3 regions of the Streptomyces sp. NPDC001880 genome follow, and region 1 is predicted to be linked to each of the others. Evidence: riboswitches for the same ligand, from Rfam matches in the RefSeq annotation. Region 1 holds a riboswitch; each other region holds the start of a gene.

The links. A riboswitch is a leader RNA that binds a small molecule or an ion and turns the genes downstream of it on or off. The one in region 1 is predicted to bind cyclic di-AMP.
Region 2: another riboswitch for cyclic di-AMP. It lies ahead of ACWCQ6_RS08510 (C40 family peptidase); the one in region 1 lies ahead of ACWCQ6_RS19415 (M23 family metallopeptidase).
Region 3: another riboswitch for cyclic di-AMP. It lies ahead of ACWCQ6_RS18210 (M23 family metallopeptidase); the one in region 1 lies ahead of ACWCQ6_RS19415 (M23 family metallopeptidase).

Annotation. Positions count from the first base shown of each region.
Region 1 is NZ_JBSFET010000032.1:54,279-61,331, forward strand. It holds gene ACWCQ6_RS19400 (STM4012 family radical SAM protein) at 1-1,246, shown strand, start outside; gene ACWCQ6_RS19405 (STM4011 family radical SAM protein) at 1,255-2,133, shown strand; gene ACWCQ6_RS19410 (SGNH/GDSL hydrolase family protein) at 2,220-3,065, opposite strand; gene ACWCQ6_RS19415 (M23 family metallopeptidase) at 3,287-4,234, opposite strand; cyclic di-AMP (ydaO/yuaA leader) riboswitch at 4,238-4,394, opposite strand; gene ACWCQ6_RS19420 (alpha-galactosidase) at 4,692-6,788, opposite strand; gene ACWCQ6_RS19425 (tyrosine-protein phosphatase) at 7,013-7,053, shown strand, end outside.
Region 2 is NZ_JBSFET010000009.1:154,032-161,084, reverse strand. It holds gene bioB (biotin synthase BioB) at 1-576, opposite strand, end outside; gene ACWCQ6_RS08530 (8-amino-7-oxononanoate synthase) at 719-1,861, shown strand; gene ACWCQ6_RS08525 (DUF397 domain-containing protein) at 1,854-2,060, opposite strand; gene ACWCQ6_RS08520 (helix-turn-helix domain-containing protein) at 2,086-2,946, opposite strand; gene ACWCQ6_RS08515 (ATP-binding protein) at 3,151-3,582, shown strand; gene ACWCQ6_RS08510 (C40 family peptidase) at 3,723-4,196, opposite strand; cyclic di-AMP (ydaO/yuaA leader) riboswitch at 4,200-4,364, opposite strand; gene ACWCQ6_RS08505 (hypothetical protein) at 4,779-5,087, opposite strand; gene ACWCQ6_RS08500 (ATP-dependent Clp protease proteolytic subunit) at 5,095-5,730, opposite strand; partial or broken gene ACWCQ6_RS08495 (polyphosphate kinase 2) at 6,150-6,342, opposite strand; gene ACWCQ6_RS08490 (hydrogenase maturation protease) at 6,406-6,909, opposite strand.
Region 3 is NZ_JBSFET010000029.1:18,807-25,859, forward strand. It holds gene trmB (tRNA (guanosine(46)-N7)-methyltransferase TrmB) at 1-36, shown strand, start outside; gene ACWCQ6_RS18205 (PrsW family intramembrane metalloprotease) at 111-1,625, shown strand; gene ACWCQ6_RS18210 (M23 family metallopeptidase) at 1,913-3,019, opposite strand; cyclic di-AMP (ydaO/yuaA leader) riboswitch at 3,031-3,183, opposite strand; gene ACWCQ6_RS18215 (PP2C family protein-serine/threonine phosphatase) at 3,576-4,742, opposite strand; tRNA gene ACWCQ6_RS18220 (tRNA-Met) at 4,907-4,980, opposite strand; gene ACWCQ6_RS18225 (SPFH domain-containing protein) at 5,057-6,268, opposite strand; gene ACWCQ6_RS18230 (hypothetical protein) at 6,332-6,553, opposite strand; gene ACWCQ6_RS18235 (SHOCT domain-containing protein) at 6,715-7,053, shown strand, end outside.

The DNA.
Region 1 (7,053 bases):
GGCAGCCGAGCGCAAGGACGCGCTCTCGCTGTATCTGCACATACCGTTCTGCGAGGTCCGCTGCGGCTTCTGCAATCTCTTCACCCGGATCGGCGCACCGGGCGAGCTGACGACCCGGTATCTCGACGCGCTGGACCGGCAGGCCACCGCGGTCCGGGAGGCGCTGGGCGACGAGGAGCCGGTGCGTTTCGCCGCGGCCGCCTTCGGCGGGGGTACGCCCACGTTCCTGACCGCGGCGGAGCTGGAGCGGCTCTGCGACATCGCGGAGAAGCGGATGGGCGCCGATCTGCGGGCCGTCCCGTTGTCGGTCGAGACGTCGCCCTCGACCGCGACGGCCGACCGGCTGGCCGTCCTGGCCGACCGCGGTACGACCAGGGTCAGCATCGGGGTGCAGAGCTTCGTCGAGGCGGAGGCGCGTGCCGCGGTGCGCCCGCAGCGGCGGGCCGACGTGGAGGCGGCGCTGGACCGGATACGCGATGCCCGCGTCCCGGTCCTCAACATCGATCTGATCTACGGCATCGACGGGCAGACCGAGGAAAGCTGGCTCACCTCGCTGGACGCGGCGCTCGGCTGGCGTCCGGAGGAGCTGTACCTCTACCCGCTGTACGTGCGCCCGCTGACCGGTCTCGGCCGGCTCGACGCGGACGGCGGGGCGTCGGCGGACGCGGCCTGGGACGAGCAGCGGCTGCGGCTGTATCGCGCGGGCCGGGACCATCTCCTGGCCCACGGCTACGAGCAGGTTTCGATGCGGATGTTCCGCCGCGCCGACACCCCGCGGACGGACGGCCCCGACGACTACGCGTGCCAGACCGACGGCATGATCGGCCTGGGATGCGGTGCCCGCTCGTACACCACGAAGCTGCACTATTCCTTCGACTACGCGGTGGAGATGCGGGAGGTACGGGCGATCATCGACGGCTACGCGGCCACCGAGGACTTCTCCCGCGCGGAGGTCGGGCGGTACGTCGCCGGCGACGAGGCGCGCCGGCGTCACCTCCTGCAGTCGGTCCTCCAGGCGGAGGGGCTGCGACTGGCCGACTACCGGGAGCGGTTCGGCACCTCGCCGGCCGACGACTTCCCCCTTGAGCTGGCCCGGTTCGAGACGCGCGGCTGGCTCGACGCGTCGGCCGGGGCGTCCGGGCTGCTGCGGCTCTCCCCCGAGGGCCTGGCCCACTCCGACGCGCTGGGACCGGAGCTGTTCTCCCCCGATGTGCGGGCCGCGATGGCCGCGTACGAGCTGAAGTGAGCGTGCCCGTGGACCTGACGATCCTCTACCGCGGCCCGCTCGCGTCGTGCGACTACGACTGTCCGTACTGCCCGTTCGCCAAGCGGCGCGACAGCCGGGAGCAGCTGCGGGCCGACCGTGCCGCGCTGGAGCGGTTCACGGCGTGGGCCGCGGCGCAGACCGGTGACCGGGTCTCGGTGCTCTTCACGCCGTGGGGCGAGGGGCTTGTCCGCTCCTGGTACCGCCGTGCGCTGGTCGAGCTGGCGCAGCTGCCGCACATCCGCCGGGTCGCGATCCAGACCAACATCAGCAGCCGTACGGGGTGGCTGGCCGAGGCCGGTGAGGCGGGCCGCCAGAAGATCGCGCTGTGGTGCACGTACCACCCGGGGCAGACGCCGTACGAGCGGTTCCTCACCAAGTGCCGGGAGCTGACCGCGCTCGGCATCCGGCACAGTGTCGGTGTCGTCGGGCTCGACGACCATCTCGACGAGGCGCGGCGGCTGCGCGCCGCGCTGCCGGAGGAGGTCTATCTCTGGGTGAACGCGGCGGAGGGCCACACCTACACGGACGAGGAGGCGGACCGCTGGACGGCCATCGACCCGCTCTTCCCGTACAGCCGCCATCCGCACCGGTCGGCCGGGCTGCCCTGCAGGACGGGTGAGTCGGTCATCTCGGTGGACGGTGACGGCACCGTGCGGCGCTGCCATTTCGTCCCGGCCGAGCTCGGCAATCTCTACGACGGGAGCTACCGCCGGGCCCTCGGTCCGCGCGCCTGTCCGCTGGCGGTCTGCGACTGCCACATCGGCTATGTGCATCTGGAGACGCTGCCGTTGTACGACGTCTTCGCGGGCGGTGTGCTGGAGCGGATACCTGCGTCGCCGCCCCCGCTGCTCGCCGGACGTGCCTGAGTTTCGGACACGTCCGGCGGGACTGTGCGGACGGGGACTGGGACTGTTCGTTTGGATCGCGCCGGGCTCGATCCGGACGAGAGACCCTAGAGCGGCAGGAGGTCCGGCCGCTTCGCCTCGACGTGGTCGCCGGAGGATTCGCCGCGCAGCCGCCGGCCGATCCACGGGACCAGGTACTCGCGCGCCCAGTGGATGTCGTCGCGCCGCACTTCGAGGGTGCCGCGCTGCGCCTGCGGGGGCCATTCCTGGTCGGGGTCGGCCGGCACGTCGATGCCGAGGACCTGGGCGGCGCGCAGCGCGACCCTGGTGTGTCCCTCGGGCGACAGATGGAGCCGGTCGTCGTCCCAGGCGCGCCGGTCCTGGACGGAGCGCAGCGACCACAGGTCGAGGACCGGGCAGTCGTAGCGGTCGGCGATGGCCCGCACATGGGCGGTGTACGTGGCGATCTTGCCGCGCAGATGGCGCAGCACGGGAACACCGCGGGTGTCGAAGCCGGTGGTGACCATGACTGTGCCGACCGCCCCGGTCAGCTCGGCGACGGCGCGCTCGAAGCGCTCGGCCACGTCGTCGGGGTCGGTGCCCGGCCGGATGATGTCGTTGCCGCCCGCGCAGAAGCTCACCAGGTCGGGGGCGAGTTCCTTGGCGCGCGGCACCTGCTCCTCGACGATCTGGTCGAGGAGGCGTCCTCGTACGGCGAGATTGGCGTACCTGAAATTGCCGTGCTCGGAGCCCTCGCTGCCCGTCGCCGCTTCGGGGTCCGGGAGCTGGTCCGCGAGAAGTACCGCGAAACGGTCCGCCCAGCCGACGAAGGTCCCGTCCGGGCCGGGGTCGCCGACTCCTTCGGTGAAGCTGTCGCCAATCGCCGCGTACGACTCGATGACGCCCTGTCGGTTGATGACGCCACGTTGATTTTTTCTCGAATCGTCTGCCACAAACGCTCATCCTGCACCGCCGAATGTGACCTACGCGACCGTAATAAGGGGTTGACGGGTGGTGAGATAGACCACCCGGTCAGGTTTTGGCAAAGGAGGAATAAGGCCGACCGGCAATGGGGGCGGCGTCGCCTTCCGATTGCCGGTCGGTGTCAGCCGAAGGGGCGGTGCGCCGCCGCGCACCGCCCCTTCTGTGTTGCTCAGCCGCCCGGCCGTTCGGCTCAGACGTAGATGCCGTGCGAGGCCAGGAAGGCGATCGGGTCGATGTCCGAGCCGTACGCCGGGCCGGTGCGGACCTCGAAGTGCAGGTGCGGGCCGGTGGCGTTGCCGGTGGCTCCGGAGAGGCCGACCTGCTGACCGATGCCCACGCTCTGGCCCACCGAGACGGAGAGGGAGGACAGGTGGCCGTACTGCGAGTAGTGGCCGTCGGCGTGCTTGATGACGACCTGGTTGCCGTACGCGCCGCCCCAGCCCGCGGAGACGACGGTGCCGGAGGTGATGGCCTTCACGCTGGTGCCGGTGGCGACGGGGAAGTCGATGCCGGTGTGGCTGCCACTGGACCAGTTGGAGCCGGAGGCCCGGTAGTTGGTGGTGTGGTTGCCGGGGACCGGGTGGGCGTAGCCGGAGCTGCTGCTCTTGGCGGCCGGGGCGGAGGCCGGGGCCTTGGTCTCCGGGGCGGCGGTCACGGACTTGGACGGGGCGGACTTCTCAGCGGCCGACGCGGCGGCGGAAGGCGCCTTCGACGGGAGGGCGGCGCCGGCGCCGGCGCCGGCGCCGGTGGGCGCGGCGTTGCCGGCCGACTTGGCGCCGAGGGTCAGCTTCATGCCCGGGAAGATCAGGCTCGGGTCCTCGCCGACGACCTGGCGGTTGTCCTGGTACAGCTTCTGCCAGCCGCCCTTGACGTTGTGCTCGGCGGCGATCTTCGACAGGTAGTCGCCGGAGACCACGGAGTACGTCGTGGTGGCGTCCTGCTTCTGGGCGACCGGCTGGGCGTGCGTGGTGACGGCGGCCGACTGCGGGGCGGCGGCCGGGGCGGCCTGCTCCACGGCGTAGGCACCGGTGGCGCCGAGCAGTGGCAGTGCGACGATGGCGCCGCCGGCGCTGACGGCGGCGACGCCACGGGCAACGGGACCGATCTTCGGACGGCGGTGCTTACCCGAAATGGGCATGACGTTCTTCCTCTCCGGCGCCTGCGAGGTGAGCTGTCGGGTTCGGGCTGGAGATGCCCGGCCGCGCTGAGCGCGACTTCACCCCGAGCCGGCCGGATATCTCCGGTCGGCGGCTTACCTGGTTCCCCCGCTCCTGCCACGCGATGAGTGGATACGAATTCCAGGCGGCGGCAGGATTAGGCGGTCCGCCCGGATTGACGGTGACCGTAAGCGAGTCCGGACGGCGAGAACAAGCCTCGGGTTCCATTCCGGATTCCACGCCGAGGAAATCGGCGTGGAATTCCGGTCACACTCCGTGGATTACGGATCTTGACTTTCCGCACGGCACACGGAATACCCGACTCCCCTGTCGCCACACACCGTCACGGATATGATCCCGCTCACGAGGCAGCGACCATCTCCCGTACAACCGGACGAAGTTAAGGCAAAAGACCGCATTACGGATATGCCCGTTTTGTCACCCTCTCCGCAGGCGCAGCACCCGCGCGTCGAGGTCTCCCCGAAGTCCGGTGTCCAGCCCCTGGTGCAGGAGTACCGAACCGTGGTGCACCGCCCCCGTGTCCAGGCAGGCGTAGGTCGCCGCGGGGTCGAGCCCGCGCAGCCGCAGGGCCGGGGGCCGCTCCCCGTACCGCTGCTTCTCCAGCCACATCAGGACCACGGCCTCCTCACCGTGGACGTACTGCACCGCGCTGAGCCCGCCGCGCGGCTCACGCAGCCGGTACAGCGCGCCGTGCTGCACGACCGGCCGGATCTCCTTGTAGAGCTCCACCCAGGTCCGCGCCTCGGCCAGCTCCTCCTCGCTCCATTCGGTGAGGTCCCCGCCGACCCCGAGCACACCGGCCATGGCGCTCACGAAACGGAAGCGCAGCGAGCTGACCCTGCCGTTGAGCTGCTCGTTCGGGCTGTCGGTGACCCAGGCGGCCATCACCCGGGCCGGATGGATGTGCCCGAAACCCTCCTGGATGGCGAGACGGTCGAGCGGGTCGGTGTTGTCGGAGGTCCACACCTGGTCCGTACGGGACAGGATCCCCAGGTCGATCCGGCCGCCACCGCCCGAGCAGGACTCGAACGCGACTGCGGGATGTGCGGCCCTGAGCCGGTCGATCAGCGCGTACAGGGCATCCACATGCTCGATCCAGAGCTTCTGCGGGTACTCCTCGCCCGGCCAGCCCGCATCGGTGAAGCAGCGGTTGAAATCCCACTTCACATAGTCGACGGGCGTATTGGAGAGCAGCGTGTCCAGCTGCTCCCAGAGATATTCCCGGACATCGGGACGGGCCAGATTGAGCACCAGCTGGTTGCGGTACTCCGTCCGCGCCCGCTCGGGAAAGTGCTGCACCCAGTCGGGGTGCGCGCGGTAGAGATCGCTGTCGGCATTGACCATTTCCGGCTCGACCCAGATTCCGAACTGCATGCCGAGCCCGTGCACTTCGTCGGCGAGCGGCTTCAGCCCGCCGGGGAAGCGGTCCGGATTCGGCGTCCAGTCGCCGAGCCCGGCCCGGTCGCTGGTCCGCTGCCCGAACCACGCGTCATCCACCACGAACAGCTCGACACCCATCGCGGCGGCGCGCTCGGCGAGGACGCGCTGCTGGTCCAGCGAGATGTCGAAGCCCGTCGCCTCCCAGGAGTTGTAGAGCACCGGCCGCGCCTTCTCCGCGTCCGGGATCACATGGGCCAGCTGCCAGGCGTGCCAGGCGCGGCTCGCCCCGCCGAACCCCTGGCCGCTCCACAGCCCGGCGAACACGGGTGTGGTGTACGACTCCCCCGGCGCGAGCCGCAGCAGTCCGGAGTCGTCGTAGCCGGCGCCGCCGGTGATCTGTACGAGCCCGTCGGGCAGCCGCTGCACGGAGATCCGCCACGAGCCGGACCAGCCGAGCGCACAGCCGTACACCTCGCCGCTCTCCTCGGTCGCCGTGCCGTCGGCATCCAGGGCGACCCAGGGCAGGTACTGGTGGCCGGTATGTCCGCGCCGACTGGAGACGACACTCTCGCCGTGGATCAGCTCCGCCCGCGCCAGCCGCGACTCCGCCGCCCAGCGCCCGTGCAGCCGGCTGAGCCGCCAGCCGTCGCGGGCCGGGAGCGACCAGGTGGCCGCGTCGGCGCGCAGCAGTTCCAGCGGCGGGCCGTCCGGTCCGGCATGGGCGACGGTGGCCCAGCGCTCCACGACATCGGAGTCGTCCCGCATCCGGTAGTGCAGGGTGAGTGCGAGCCGGTGCACGGCGTCGGTGAGGCCGATCCGCAGCTCGTCCCCTTCCACCGAGGCGGCGACGAAGGCCCACTCGGTACCCCGGACCTCGGGGGTACGCACCGAGAGCGCCGGGCGGACGAACCGGGGGCCGCCCTCCACCGGATACTCCTCCCGGCCGTCGAGGTGGGACTCGAAGGCCCTGGCGGGGAGTTCCGGCGCCGCGGCCAGCGCCGCGGCCGCCGCGAGGGAGATCTTCGGCCCCCAGTGCAGATGGACCAGCTCGTCCTGCTCGGTCAGTCGCAGTGCGTAGCTGCTGCACGCCCCGGTGAGCAGCCAGGTCCGGCCGGTGTTACCCGTCTCGATCATCGCACCCCACATTCCAACAGTTCCGCACATCATCGACCATCAGTGAGGCATGGGCAACGGACTCACAAGGAATTCACCGGGCGGATTCGCCACCGGAGCACCGGAGTTCACCCGGGTATCGACAGGGCAAGGCCGAGATGATTGCCTGAGGAACCAATGTCGTATCGTCGCGGAAGTCACCTTGCCGACGACCCGCGTCGGCACCGGACACCCCAGGAGTCGCTGTGACGCAGCAATTGCCGCAGGTACCGTCGGCGGAGCCCGA
Region 2 (7,053 bases), on a different contig from region 1:
GTGCACGGTCTCCACCCGGTCCGCATAGGTGTGGGTGGTGGTGATGTCCCCGTACGTCCCCTCGGACGTGTTGAGGTTGTGGTTGTACGCGTCGGCGCCCGCCGAGCGCAGCCGGTCGGCCTGCCCGTCGGAGAGCAGACCGAGGCAGGCACACACCTCGACGCCCTCGTTCTGTTCCTTGATCGCCTCGATGGTCTCCGACACCCGGTCGACGTCACGGTCCGTCGGACCGCGCCCGCTCGCCACCAGACAGACCCGCTTGGCTCCGCCCGCCACCCCGGCGGCCGCGGCCTTCGACGCCTCGTCCGGTTTCAGCCAGGTGTACTTGAGGATCCCGGCCTTGGAGCCGAGCCGCTGCGAGCAGTACGAGCAGTCCTCGGGGCAGAGACCGGACTTGAGATTGACCAGATAGTTGAGTTTCACGCGCCGGCCGAACCACTGACGGCGCACCTTTCCGGCCGCCGCCACCACTTCGAGCAGATCGTCGTCGGAGGTCGCCAGTACGGCGAGGGCTTCTTCGCGGGTCGGCAGCTCGCGCCGCAGTCCCTTGTCCACCAGCGTGTTCAGGAGGTCCATGGCGAAGATCCTGGCCTACGGCACGGCCCGCAGCCAAGGAGGAACCGGACAACAGGGCCCGGCGAGGGTGTGTGTATTGCCACACCATGACCTGCTGCGCTCACGGTTAGGGTCTGTGAGCTGCCTACAAAAGGGACCGCTCATGTCCTTGGACCCGTTCGACTGGATCGACGAGGAGGCGCGCCGCCGCGCCGACGCCGGACTCGTCCGTACTCTGCGCCCCCGGCCCGCCGCACCCGGACTTCTGGACCTCGCGAGCAACGACTATCTGGGGCTGACCCGGCACCCCGACATCACCGCCGCCGCGGCCGAGGCCGCGCGCGACTGGGGCGCCGGGGCGACCGGATCGCGACTTGTCACCGGCTCCACCGCCCTGCATGCCGAACTCGAGAACGAGCTGGCCGAATTCTGTGGTTTCGAAGCGGCACTGGTGCTGTCGTCCGGCTACGCGGCCAACCTCGCGGCGGTCACGGCGCTCTCCGGCCATGGCTCGCTGATCGTCTCCGACGCGGGCAACCACGCCTCGATCGTGGACGGTTGCCGGCTCTCGCGCGCCGCGACCGCCGTCGTCCCGCACGCCGATCCCGACGCCGTACGCAAGGCTCTGCGGTCGCACGAGGGGCGGACGCTGGCCGTCACCGACTCGGTCTTCTCGGTCGACGGCGACGCGGCGCCACTGCCCCGGCTGGCCGAGGTCTGCCGTACGGAGGGCGCCGCGCTGCTCGTCGACGACGCGCACGGCCTGGGCGTGCTGGGGGAGGGCGGCCGGGGCGCACTCGCCGCCGCCGGTCTGTCGGGCGGCGGAGGAATCGTCACCACCCTCACCCTCTCCAAGTCCCTGGGCAGCCAGGGCGGAGCGGTCCTGGGACCGGCCCGGGTCATCGAGCACCTCGTCAACACGGCCCGTACGTTCATCTTCGACACCGGTCTGGCGCCGGCCGCGGCAGGCGCCGCACTGGCGAGCCTGCGGCTGCTGCGCCGCGAACCGGAGCGGGCCGGCCGGGCCCGCGCGGTCGCCGCCGCGCTGTACGAGCGGCTGACCGCGGCCGGTCTGACCGCCGTGCGGCCCGACGCGGCCGTGGTCTCGGTGCGTGCCCCCTCGGCGGACGCCGCGGTGCGCTGGGCGGCCGACTGCCGCACGGCCGGAATCGCGGTCGGGTGCTTCCGGCCCCCGTCGGTGCCCGACGGGGTGTCCCGCCTGAGGCTGACGGCGCGGGCCGATCTGACCGAGGAACAGATCGCCACCGCCGTGTCGGTCGTGCGGCGGGCCGCTCCCGTCAGCTGACCGGAACCCGGTGCAGACCGGCGACGAAAGAGGTCCAGGCTGCCGCGGAGAACCACAGCGGCGGCCTGGACACATCCTTGGAGTCCCGAACCGCCAGCCGCCCGTCACCGAACGGTGCAGCCTCCACACAGTTGTTCATGCCCGTGCTGCGGCTGCTGCGCCGCCACCGTAAGCCGTGCTGTGCGAGGCAATCCGACATGAGGCCTCCCTCGGGCGCTCCGGGTTCACCGACCGCCGCGGTCGATCGCGGCGATGAGGTCCAACGAGTGCTCCGGCGACAGCGCGTGAGCCTGCATCGTGCGGAAGGCCGAGCTGTACGCCTCAAGGTCTTCTTTCCGCTCCAGATAGAGGCTACTCGTCAAATGGTCGAGAACGACCACGTCCAGATCAGAAGTGCTCGGAAATGAGAAGATAACGAAAGGCCCGGTGAGGCCGGCATAGCCGCCCATCGAGAACGGCAGCAACTGGAGCTGCACATGGGGAAGTTGAGCAACCCGGGTCAGATGGCGAAGCTGCTCCCGCATCACCCGGCATCCCCCGACCTCGCGCCGCAGCACCGCCTCGTCCAGCACTGCACTCAGCCGCAGCGGCGGATCGGTGCGCAGCACCCCCTGCCGGGCCAGCCGCACCTCCACCAGCGAGTCCAGCTGGCCCGCGGGCAGTCCGTCCAGTGATGCCCGGGTCACCGCACGCGCGTAGTCGGCCGTCTGCAGCAGCCCCGGTACCACCGAGGTCTCCAGCGTGCGCGCGGTCCGCGCCTGGGACTCCAGACTGATGAAGTCGCGGTACTGGGGCGGGATCAGACCGCGATAGGCGTGCCACCACCCCGTGCCGCCGCCGCCCGCCGAACCCGCCAGCGTGGCCAGGAGGTCCCGCAACCGGGTGTCGTCGACACCGTACGTGTCCAGCAGCCGGGTCACGTCGGCCGGCCGTACCCCGCTCACCCCGGTCTCGATCCGGCTCACCTTCGACTGGTGCCAGCCGAGTATCCGCGCCGCGTCCCGACTGGTCAGTCCCGAAGCGTGGCGCAGACTCCGGAGCTCCTCCCCGAGCTTGCGGCGTCGAACCGCAGGGCCGTGCTGCATCCGCGGCCTCCCTCCCTCTTCTGTCGAGCGGACAGTGTGCCGCCCGCATACGGTCCTGCGTGGCAGAGTTCACCGCATTGAGCGATAGATATATGCATATCTTGGTGGATTGCCGCCCCAGAGGGCAGCATCGATGGCAATCTGGCGCGAAGCGCAACCCGGACCGACCGCAGGTCTGTCCGGGTGGGAAAGGGACGGCTCGCCATGGCAGACCATCAGGAAGCAAGCGTCACTCTGCCGAGCGAGCCGGTCTCGGTCTCGGCGGCCCGCAAGTACGTGGACCGGGTGCTCGCCGAGTGGGGCCCGGCCGCCGACACCGATCTCGCCGACCGTGTCCGGCTCATCGTCTCGGAGCTCGCGACCAACGCTGTCCAGCACACCTTCGGACAGTCTCCCACCTTCACCGTGGACCTCCGGCTGGAGCGGGAGGAGCAGCTGTGTCTGGGAGTGACGGACAGTCACCCCCGTCGGCCCAGGCGGCTGCCTGTCGCCGTCCAGCAGGACAACGGGCGCGGCATGGTGATCATCCGCATCCTGGCCAAGGAGTGCGGGGGCCGGGTCACGGTCACCCCCACCGCCGACGGCGGCAAGACGGTGTGGATCGCGCTTCCGTGGAGCGTGCCGGTGCAGAGCTGACCGACGCGTTCCGATGACCGCCCACCCGCGCGGTCACCCGGCTCCCGCACCGGGCCCGCCCCCCGAACGGGCTGGACCCAGGCTCCGCCCGGCTGAGCACGGCCGGGGATACGGCCCCGGTCCGCCGGGCGGGCCCCGCCTCAGCGGACCCGGCCGTAGTAGACGCTCTTGGTCCAGATCTTCTCCAGCCGGACCACCGAGCCGGTCCTCGGCGAATGCCAGATCTTGCCCTTACCGGCATAGATGCCCACGTGGTAGATGCTGCGGCCGGAATGGAAGAAGACCAGGTCGCCGCGTTGCCGGTGCGAGGCCGAGACGTGGCGGGTCCTGTTGTACTGCTGCTGGGTGGTGCGGGGAAGCTTCTTGCCCGCTTTCTTGAACGAGTAGAGCGTCAGCCCCGAGCAGTCGAAGCGGTTGGGGCCGGTGGCCCCCCATCTGTACGGCGATCCCTTCTTCGACGCCGCGATGTTGAGCGCCTTCGTCGACAGAGTCGCGGCCTGGGCGTCTGTGGCGGCGCCCGGGGCGAACATGGTGGTGCCGACAGCGGCGAGAGTCAGAACCGAGGCCGTGCCGGCCCGGACGAGCAGAGACGGGACATGAACCTGCGCATTCATGCGCAACCCTTCGTCAGCCGCCTGTGAAGGATGACCTGTCGGGTTCGGGCTAACGAAGGTGCCCGGCCGCTTGCGGCGGCTTCACCCCGAGGGTCGACCGGTGCTCAGGCCGACCCGTTGTGCTCGGGTCCTCCACTCCTGCCGATCCACTTTTGTCGACCAGTCATCCGGGCGGCGGCAGGACTCGGCGTCCGCCCGGACCGCCCCGCCGCGGTGGCGGGGGCTTGTCGTCCCAGGGATCTTGACTCACCGGCTGCTGGATTTCCGAGCTGAAAAAGGGATATGTGAGGCTCCTCACGACTGATCCGTTCGGGTGGACGTGGTGCTTTCCGGGGCCCCCGCAGCGAATCCGACCGGCGTCGTACCAGGGATGGAAGGGGGGATTCCGATCACAGCCGACTCGGGGAACGCAAGTTGAACAGTCCCTCGTCCGGGGGGATTCCTACGCCGAACGAGCGAGGAATCTCGATCGGCCCGCCGGGCGTGTCGGGTAGGAGAGCTGGGTGACGGAGACCGGCCGGTGGGGGCCGGGGCAGGGGGAGTTGGCCCGGCCCCGCCGTACGCACGGAGAGCAGAGGTCGATCAACTCGCGGGAGCGGGGGGTACGGTGACGCGCCCGGCCCGCCGTTCCCCGTCCAGTACGCGCAGCGCCCGGGCGAGCGTCGTGGCGTGGATCCGCGCCTCCCCGCGCTCGTGCATCGTCGCGAGGGCGTCCCGCAGCGCGCCCGCGTGCGATACCAGCGCCTGCGCGGCGCGCAGCGCGCCGTAGGTGTCGGTGCCACGGGCCGGGTTGATCCGGCCGACCTGATCGAGGACTTCGAGGTATCGGTCGATGAACTCCCCCTCGGCGCACGTCAGTGCGGGAAGGGGCGGGAACTCCGGTGGTCGCATCGGGGGTTCACCTCGCGCTGTGCGGTCGGAGTGAGGACTTCCGGTTCTCCAGGACGTGGTCCACCAGCCCGTACGCCTTGGCGCCCGCCGCGTCGAGAACGAGGTCGCGTTCGATGTCGTGGGTGATCTGCCCGGCGTCGCGGCCCGTGTGACGGGCCATCAGGGTGATGAGCATCGTGCGGACTCGTTCCACTTCCCGGGCCTCGATCTCCAGGTCGGACGGCTGTCCCCGCATCGGTTCGGTGAGCTCGGGCTGCCGTACGACGACCCTCGCACCGGGCAGCGCGTGCCGACGGCCGGGGGAGCCCGCGGCGAGCAGCGCGGAGGCGCAGGAACCGGCCTGGCCGAGGCAGTAGGTCTCCACCTGGCAGGTGAGGAACTGCATCGTGTCGTAGATCGCGGACATGGCCCCGAACGAGCCGCCGGGGGAGTTGATGTAGAGCGAGACGGGGCGGTCCGGGGCGTCGTGCTCCAGGTACATCAACTGTGCGATCAGATCGCCGGCCGCGGCGTCGTCGACCGGGGTGCCGAGGAAGACGATCCGTTCGGACAGCAGCTTGGAGTACGGGTCGAGGGTGCGGGTCCCGTTGGTCGTGCGCTCGGTGAACTCGGGCAGTACATGACGGGCGGCGGGACGGAACAGCATGGCGATTCCTCTCCTTCGGGGCTGCACGGGGTCTGCGCGGCCTCAGTGCGGCAGCCGCGCAGACGTCTGTTAGAAATGTACAGAACGTACAGAAGCTTGGGGTGGAACGTGATCCTGGTGATCCAATGAAAGTCCCAGGTCAGAGGCTGTTCTGGCTGTTCTGGCTGTTCGCTGAGGGCGGATATCTCGCAGTGTCTAGACGCCTTGATCATCAGACTGCTTCGCCCTCGCTGAAACCGAGTAGAGAAGTGAGGTGGTCCGAGGCGGCGCGGAGGTCCTCGGGGCTCGGGTGGACGTACACCCGCTTACGACTCGGTACGCTGATGGATGATCAGCAGGCGGCCTTCCGGGCGAGCACGAGTTCGGGCCCGGTCGCCGTCGTTCCGCTGGGGCCTCGTCGCGTGAGACTCCTTGCCTCAATTCCTCGGTTGCGACGCGTGGTCGGGGACGTAGGTCCGGAGGCCTCTCGGCGGTCGCCGGTACCCGGTGGCCGGAGGACGCGGGGGCAGTTCGATCACCGGCGGGTCGACCGTCTCGTACGGCACGGTCGACAGCAGGTCGGCGATCATGTTCAGCCGGGGCCCTGCGCTTGTCGTCGCTTTCGACGACCCGCTGACGGATGGGATCGTGCAGCCCGCGCCGGAGTACATGTCGCACGCAGCCAGTTCGCGCCTATCCGCTGCCGGCGGAACCCACGTGCAGCGAGATATCCTTCGCGATCCGTTCGGTGAGCGGCTTCACGATGGCTGCGACGGGTGCTGACAGTCCGGTGCCCAGGCTGCTGTTGGCTCCCTCGATGGCGTAGACGACCAGCTGTCCGGGCAGGCGGTCCAGTTGGCGGGCGAGTTCGATGGCGTTGCCGAGCCCGAGCCCGTGGGAACTCGTCGCAGTGCCTGTCTGCGACAGCTGCCCGTCATCCACTTTCAGGCGATGCAGCCGCCCGGGATGCCCGGGGTGTGCGTATGCGGCGTCCACCACGATGGCGAGGTCGGCGTCTTCCCACAGGGTGATCAGACGGGCGGGGTCGCCGTCGCATACCAGAAGGGCGGTTCCACTCGGCAGTGGCCGTTCCTCGGCCCGTTCTGCCAGCTGGGCCACGACGGCCCAGCCCACACCGTCGTCGTGGCGGAACTCGTTTCCGACGCCGATGACGGCGATCCGCGTAGTGAGGTTCACTCGTTTACCCCTTCCCGCCGCACAGGCCCGCCAGTTGTACCGAGTCCGCTCGGGGTCCGTACGGGGTGACGTAGACAGCCACCTGGACCACGCAGGGGCCGGGCGGCCCATGCCGGACAGCAGGTCCGTGCACATACTGGCCGG
Region 3 (7,053 bases), on a different contig from region 1:
CATGTCGTGCACGACCTGCTCTTCGCCCGTAGCTGAGACGCGGGCGTGGTCGCCCCGCGGGCGCGGGCGCCCCATGGTCAGGTGTCAGTGCCGCTGGTTAGGGTCATTGCGTGGTCTCCGACGGGTCTGTCCAGCAGCGGCAGTCGCAGCCGGCCGTCCCGCTTCTCGAGGAGCAGCGGGTCGGCGAAATTCTGGCTGCCGTGCCGGAGCGCAAGCACTGGCGCTACCGGCCGCGCCGCGTCGGCATGGTGTGGCGCAGCCGGACGTTCCGCATAGCGGCCGTGTTCACGGTGCTCGCGCTCTGCGGTCTGGCGATCCTGGCGCTGGTCCGTGACCAGACGGGCACTCAGGGCTTCCTCGTCGGCCTCGGTCTCGCCGTACTGCCCGTGCCGCTCCTGATGGCGGCGTTCCGCTGGCTGGACCGGGTCGATCCGGGCCCCTGGCGGAATCTGCTGTTCGCCTTCGCCTGGGGTGCGTTCGCGGCCGCCCTGGTCGCGATCCTCGCGAATTCGTTCGCGACCCGCTGGATAGCCACGGCCACCGCCGACCCGTCGAACGCCGACGCACTCGGTGCCACGGTCATAGCGCCGGTCGTCGAGGAGAGCGCCAAGGCCGCCGCGGTCCTGCTGATCTTCCTGTTCCGAAGACGGGAGTTCACCGGGATCGTCGACGGCGTCGTGATCGCCGGCATCACCGCGAGCGGCTTCGCCTTCACCGAGAACATCCTCTATCTCGGCAACGCCTTCGGCGAGGATCAGCAGATCGGCACCTCGGGCGTCGTGTCGGTGACGGCCGCGACGTTCTTCGTACGGGCGGTGATGTCGCCGTTCGCGCACCCGCTCTTCACCGTGCTGACCGGCATCGGCTTCGGGCTCGCCGCGGCCGCTCCACGACACCGTCGCATGCGCCGGATCGCACTGCCGCTGCTCGGGCTCGTCCTCGCCATGGGCATGCACTCGCTGTGGAACGGGTCGGCGGTCTTCAGCCCGTACGGCTTCTACGCCGTGTACGGGGTGTTCATGGTCCCGGTCTTCGGCCTGGTGACCTGGCTGGCGATCTGGTCGCGCGTGCGGGAGCTGCGCACGCTCTCCGCCGAGCTGCCCGCCTACGCGGCGGCCGGCTGGCTGACCCCGGCGGAGCCGCTCGCTCTCTCCTCGATGCGTGCCCGCGGCCTGGCCCGCGACGCGGCCCGCCGACGGTGCGCCGTCGAGGCCCGGGGAACCTGGCAGGGCCCGTACGGCCCCGCCCCCGCGCCCTCCGCCCAGGCGGAAGCCGCGGCGAAGGCCCGCGGGAAGGCTGCCGCGCGGGCCGTCGCCGAGTACGAGTCGTTCGCGACCTCCCTGGCCTCGCTGCGCCTGCAGGCCCGCCGCGGTACGGCCGGCCCGGACTTCGCCGTCCGTGAGCTGGAGCTGCTGCACCACCTCTGGCAGCGCAGAGAGGTGGCCGCCCCCGCCCTGACCTACGCGGCCCAGGCAACAGGCCGCCTGCGCCCCGCGTACCAGCCGCCCCCATGGGCGGCCCAGCCGCCGCACCCGCAGTACGGCGGCTACCGCAACGGCTACAGCCCCGGCCCTGGCCCCGGCTACAACCCGTACCTGCTGCCGCAGCAGCAACCACCGCAGTAGGTCCGTTCGTCAGGCGGATGCCTCGGTGAGCTCGGCCAACTGCCGCTCGGTCAGTGAGAGGTCCGCGACGGCCACCAGAGCGGGCAGCTGCTCGACCGTCGGGCCGAGGGTGTGCCCGCACTCCGGAATCCGGCGGGTCTGCTGTCCCGTACTCGCTCTCCGTGCCCCCTCAGCAGACCGGCAGCCCTGACGTCGGGGGGTGAGCGTCAGGGCTGCCGGGATTCATCGGGGCGGTGTCGCCTCAGAGGCGGGGCGGGTGTCGCCTCAGAGGCCCACCCGACAGCCTCTCAGGGGTTGAGGCCCTTGCCGCGGAGCCAGGCCATCGGGTCGACGTCCGCGCCATCGGCGGTGTGGACCTCCAGGTGGAGGTGCGGGCCGGTCACGTTGCCGGTCGCGCCGACCCGGCCGATCGTCTCGCCGGTGGTGACCTTCTGGCCGACGCTGACGCCGATCGAGGACTGGTGGGAGAACCACAGCTCCGTGCCGTCGTCGAGCTCCAGCACCGTGTGGTAGCCGTACGAACCGGACCAGCCTGCCGACTTGACCGTGCCGCCGTGGATGGCCTTGATCGGGGTGCCGGTGGGGGCCGCGAAGTCGAGGCCGGTGTGGTAGCCGGAGGACCACATCGATCCGGCCTGGCCGAAGGTCGAGGTGATCGTGTACGAGGAGGTCGGGATGGCGTAGCTGGCAGCGAGCTTGGCGAGCCGCAGGGCCTCCGCCTTCTTCTTGGCCTCCTCCTCCGCCTTCTTCTTCTCGGCGGCGGCCTTGGCCTCGGCCTCGTCCTGCTGCTTCTTGGCCTCGGCGGCGGCCTTCTCCGCGGCTTCCTTCTCCTGGGCCGCCTTGGCCTCGGTGTCGGCGGCGTCCTGCTGCTGCTCGGCCTGCTGGAGGATGCGGGCGCGAAGCGCCTCGCCCGCATCCGTCGTGCCCTGCTCGACCTCGGCGGTGGTGATGCCGGCGGTGGTGAGCGGGGCGGCGGCCGCGATCTCGGCCTTGTCCGCCTCGGACTCGTCGGAGAACAGGGAGCCCATGCCGGGAAGCGACTTGGCCTCGGGGAGGTTGTCCGTGATGGCGTCGGGCACGGAGATGGAGACGGGGGGCTTGCCCTGCGCGGTGGCCATGCCGCCCGCGCCGACCGCCGCCATGACGCCGACGCCCAGCACCGTGGAGCTGCGGGCGAGTCCGTTGCGCTGCTTGGCGACGCGGTGCCTGCCGCGCACCGGGCGGACCGACTCCTCGGTGGGGTTCCACTCGCCCCAACCGCGTTCCGGCTCAGTGTTGTTGCCGTCGGTGCGGAGGCCGCCGCCGAACTCGCCGGTGAACTCGGCGCCGTAGCCGGTGCCGTAGTCGGGGTGGAACCGGGACGGAGCCTCGGGGGCAGGCTTGTTGGACGCCACGGGGGCGCACTCCTTTCCTTCCTTCTCGCCTACCGGGTTAGCTGACGGGTTCGGAGCAGGAAGGTCTCCTACGGGCCCCTCTGCCTCTCACAAGACACAGGCGTCCGATTCACCCCATGTAGGTGGTTCCCCGGTTTCCTTGCGGAATTCGGCGCTCGCGCACGGTGCCGCCACTGACGACGGCTGGGACGACCGCGCTGCGTTATCGAACGTTAATAGACACCGGTGCCGTATTCCAAGCCGTTCCCACTGATCGTTCACGTCTTTGGCCTGGACTTTACGGGGCACAAGCGGGTGAAGCGGTACGATTTGATCACCCCTCAGCCATTACCCCGCTTCTGACGTTGCGTCAAATGTTATGCGGAGCGGCGCCTTTCGATTACGCACGGTGGCATCACGTACTCCGCCCCTCGCGCCGTGCCCGACGCCGTGCCTCACGCGGTGTCCGACGCCCTCCCTCGCACCGTGTCTGACGCCGTACCTCACACCCGTGTCCGACGCCGTACCTCACATGCGTGCCCGACGCCCTCCCCCGCACCGTGCCCGACGCCGTACCTCACGCCGCGCCCGACGCCTTCTCCGCACCGACGATCCGCACGGTCCTGCGCCGGTCCGGCTGCCCCTGCGCGGGGCGTACGACCGCGAGCAACGCCATGTCGTCGGTCGTCTCACCACCCGTGTGCAGGCGCACGTCATCCGTCAGCGCGGACAGCAGCTCCTCGGGCCCGGGGAAGATCCGTCCGCGCAGCCGGGCCGCCGGGTCGTAGAAGACCCCCTCGGCGTTCCGCGCCTCGGAGAGCCCGTCCGTGTAGAGGAGCAGGGTCGTCCCGGCCGGCAGATCCCACTCGTCCGTCCGCTCCGGCCACACCCCCAGGGCCATCCCGAGCGGCAGTGTCGGCGCGGAGGGCTTCAGTACCTCCAGCGCCCCGTCCGGGTGCAGCAGGATCGGCTCGGGGTGGCCGCGGTTGACGATCCGCACCCGGGACAGCCCGGCCGGGATCTCGGCCAGTACAGCGGTGATGAAGCCTTCCAGCACGTCGAGCCCACCCCGCCGCGCCTCCTCCCGGCCCAGCGCCCGCTCCAGCCGCCCCGCCACCCCCTCCAGCGAGGACTCCTGCTCGGCCGCCTCGCGGAACGCCCCGATGACCACCGCCACCGTCTCCACCGCGTCGAGCCCCTTCCCCCGCACGTCCCCGAGCACCATCCGCACCCCCCACGGGGTGTCCGACACGGCGAACAGGTCACCACCGACGAATTCGTCCGCCTGCGCCGCCTCGTACCGCGCCGCGATCTGCAGTCCGCCGATCCGGTCGGCCGGCTGCGGCAGCACCGCGCGCATGGCCGTCTCCGCGATGAACCGCGCCGAGGCCAGCTGTTCGTTGCCGCGCCGTACGACCCCGTTGATCACCACCGCGAGAACCGAGACGGTGGCCAGGGTGAACAGCTCGATCAACGGCACGGCCTCCGGCAGCGTATTGCTGTGCAGCCGCAGCGCGATGACGGCCAGCATCGAGGTGATACCGGTGGCGATGGTGCTGGCCAGCGAGAAGAACGGGGCGGCGATCAGCGGAGCGGCCACGAACAGCGGAATGGCGGTGAAGGTCGGCGGAGCGAGGGAGTCGAACACCAGCCCGCCGAGGATCATCAGCGCGGGCAGCGCACGCACGAACTGCCGGGTACCGCCCCCGGCGTGCTTGCCGCGCCGCTGCTCCCGCTTCCACACCTGTGGTCTCCTGCCCGGTACGCACGGCTGCGGACGGGTACCGCGCCCCACCCCCAGGCTCACCGGAGCGGGTCGGGGCGGCGACTCCGCATCGGCCATTGGGGGAGGCGACGAAACGAATCAGGCCCGGCACGCGGGATGCGTGCCGGGCCTGACTTCTTCAGTAGCGGGGACAGGATTTGAACCTGCGACCTCTGGGTTATGAGCCCAGCGAGCTACCGAGCTGCTCCACCCCGCGTCGGTGAACACAACTGTACGGCATCTCCGGCGTTCCATTGACCACTCGGGTCCGCCCGGCCTTCGCTCCGGCCTCTTCAGGACGGGTTCGTCTCGGTGATACGGGGCGTGGAAGCGGCCTTCCCGTCGACCGCCGGCGGCTTCATCGGGTTCGCGCCGCGCTGCAGCGCGTGGAGGATCGCCAGCCCCTGACCGACGACGCCCGCCGCCATCTCGTTGACACCGTTGGTGCCGTTGAGGACGGTGAGCTCGGCGCCGGACATCCCCCGGGCGGCGGCGTCGGCCAGGGCGGGCAGGTTCTCCACGATGCGGTTGGCGGCGATGAGCTCCTGGTTGCCGTCACGCAGCGAGGCGGCGCGCGCGCTGTTGGCGTCGGCCTGGGCCTGGGCGAGGGTCCGCTCGGTGTACGCGTTGCCGTCGGCCTCGAACTTCACCCGGTCACGGGCCGCCTCCGCCAGGGTGCGCTGCCGGTAGGCCTCGGCGTCCGCCGGGCGCCGGACCTCCGCCTCCAGCCGTTGCGCGGCCAGCGAGGCCTGCCGCTCGGCGAGTGCGGTCTGCTCCTCGATGACCTCCTGCGAGGCCCTGGCCTGGGCGAGCGGCCCGGCCTGGGCGGCGCGGGCGTTGTACTGCTCGGTCTCGGCGAGGAAGCCGGCCCGCTTGATCGCGGTGTCGCGTTCGTACTCCGCCTTGAGTGCGGCGGCCTGCTGCTCGCGCTGGCTGGCCTCCTGGTCGGCCTTGGCCTCGGCGATCCGGGCCTGGCTGGCGACCGCGGCGGCGTGCGGGGCCGCGAGGTTCTTGATGTAGCCGGTGGCGTCGTCGATCTCCTGGATCTGGAGGGCGTCCACGACGATGCCGAGCTTCTCCATCTCGCCGTGGCTGCCCGCGATGACCTCCTGGGAGACCCGGTTGCGCTCGCGGATGATCTGCTCCACGGTCAGTCCGCCGACGATGGAACGCAGGTGACCGGCGAAGATCCGCCCGACGAGCTCCTCCATCTGCTCCTGCTCGGTCAGGAAACGGCGGGCCGCGTTGGCGATGGACACGGCGTCGTCGCCGACCTTGAAGACGGCCACGGCCCGGACGTTGAGGCGGATGCCCTGCTGGGTCACGCAGTCCTCGGTGATCTCCGCCTCGCGCAGTGCCAGGGAGAGCATGCGCGCCTTCTGCTTCACCGGAAGCACGAAGCTGCCGTGCCCGGTGACGATCCGGAACTGGGTGTCCAGGGCGTGTCCCTTGGAACCGGATATGAGCATCGCCTCGTTGGGGGCGGGAACGTGCCAGAAGAACATCGGAAGACTCCTGCCGTACGTCCTGCTTCTGTCCTGCTTCCATGAGTACGTCGCTGCTTCGGCTCAGGACGGCAGGCGTTCCACGATCACGCCGCGCGCCGAGACCGAGTCGACGACAACGACGCGCACGTCCCTGTCGATCGACGTCGCCGACCATGCGGTGTAGGCCTCGGACCCGCCCCGTACGGCCACCAGTACTTCGCCCGGCCCATCGGGCGGAATCGGCACGGTCACGCGGCCGATCGCCCCGACCGGGCTGCGGGCGGACTCATCTGCCCTGTGCATGCACCACCGCCTCGATATTTCCACGGTACTCCGAACCAACCATCACAGAAGGGCCCATAACAGCCTGGAACAACAACAAGCGGGCGCACATATGTGGTGATATGACTGATCTACCAGCCACCCGCCGCCGCGATGAACTCGCGCCGACCGAGGAGCTATCCGTGGACGACTACTCGCTGCTCGATCTCTTCTGGACCATGCTCTGGTTCTTCCTCTGGGTCTTGTGGCTGTTCCTGCTGTTCAAGGTCATCACGGACATCTTCCGCAGCCATGACCTCGGCGGCTGGGGCAAGGCGGGCTGGCTGATCGTGACGCTGGTGCTGCCGTACATCGGCGTCCTGGTGTACGTGATCGTGCGCGGCAAGTCCATGAGCAAGCGGGACATCAGGGAGGCCCAGGAACGCGACGCCGCCTTCAAGGCGTACGTGCGCGATGCCGCCGGCACGGGCGGCGGCGACGCCCTGAAGAAGGGCAGCCACGTCGACGATCTGGCGAAGCTC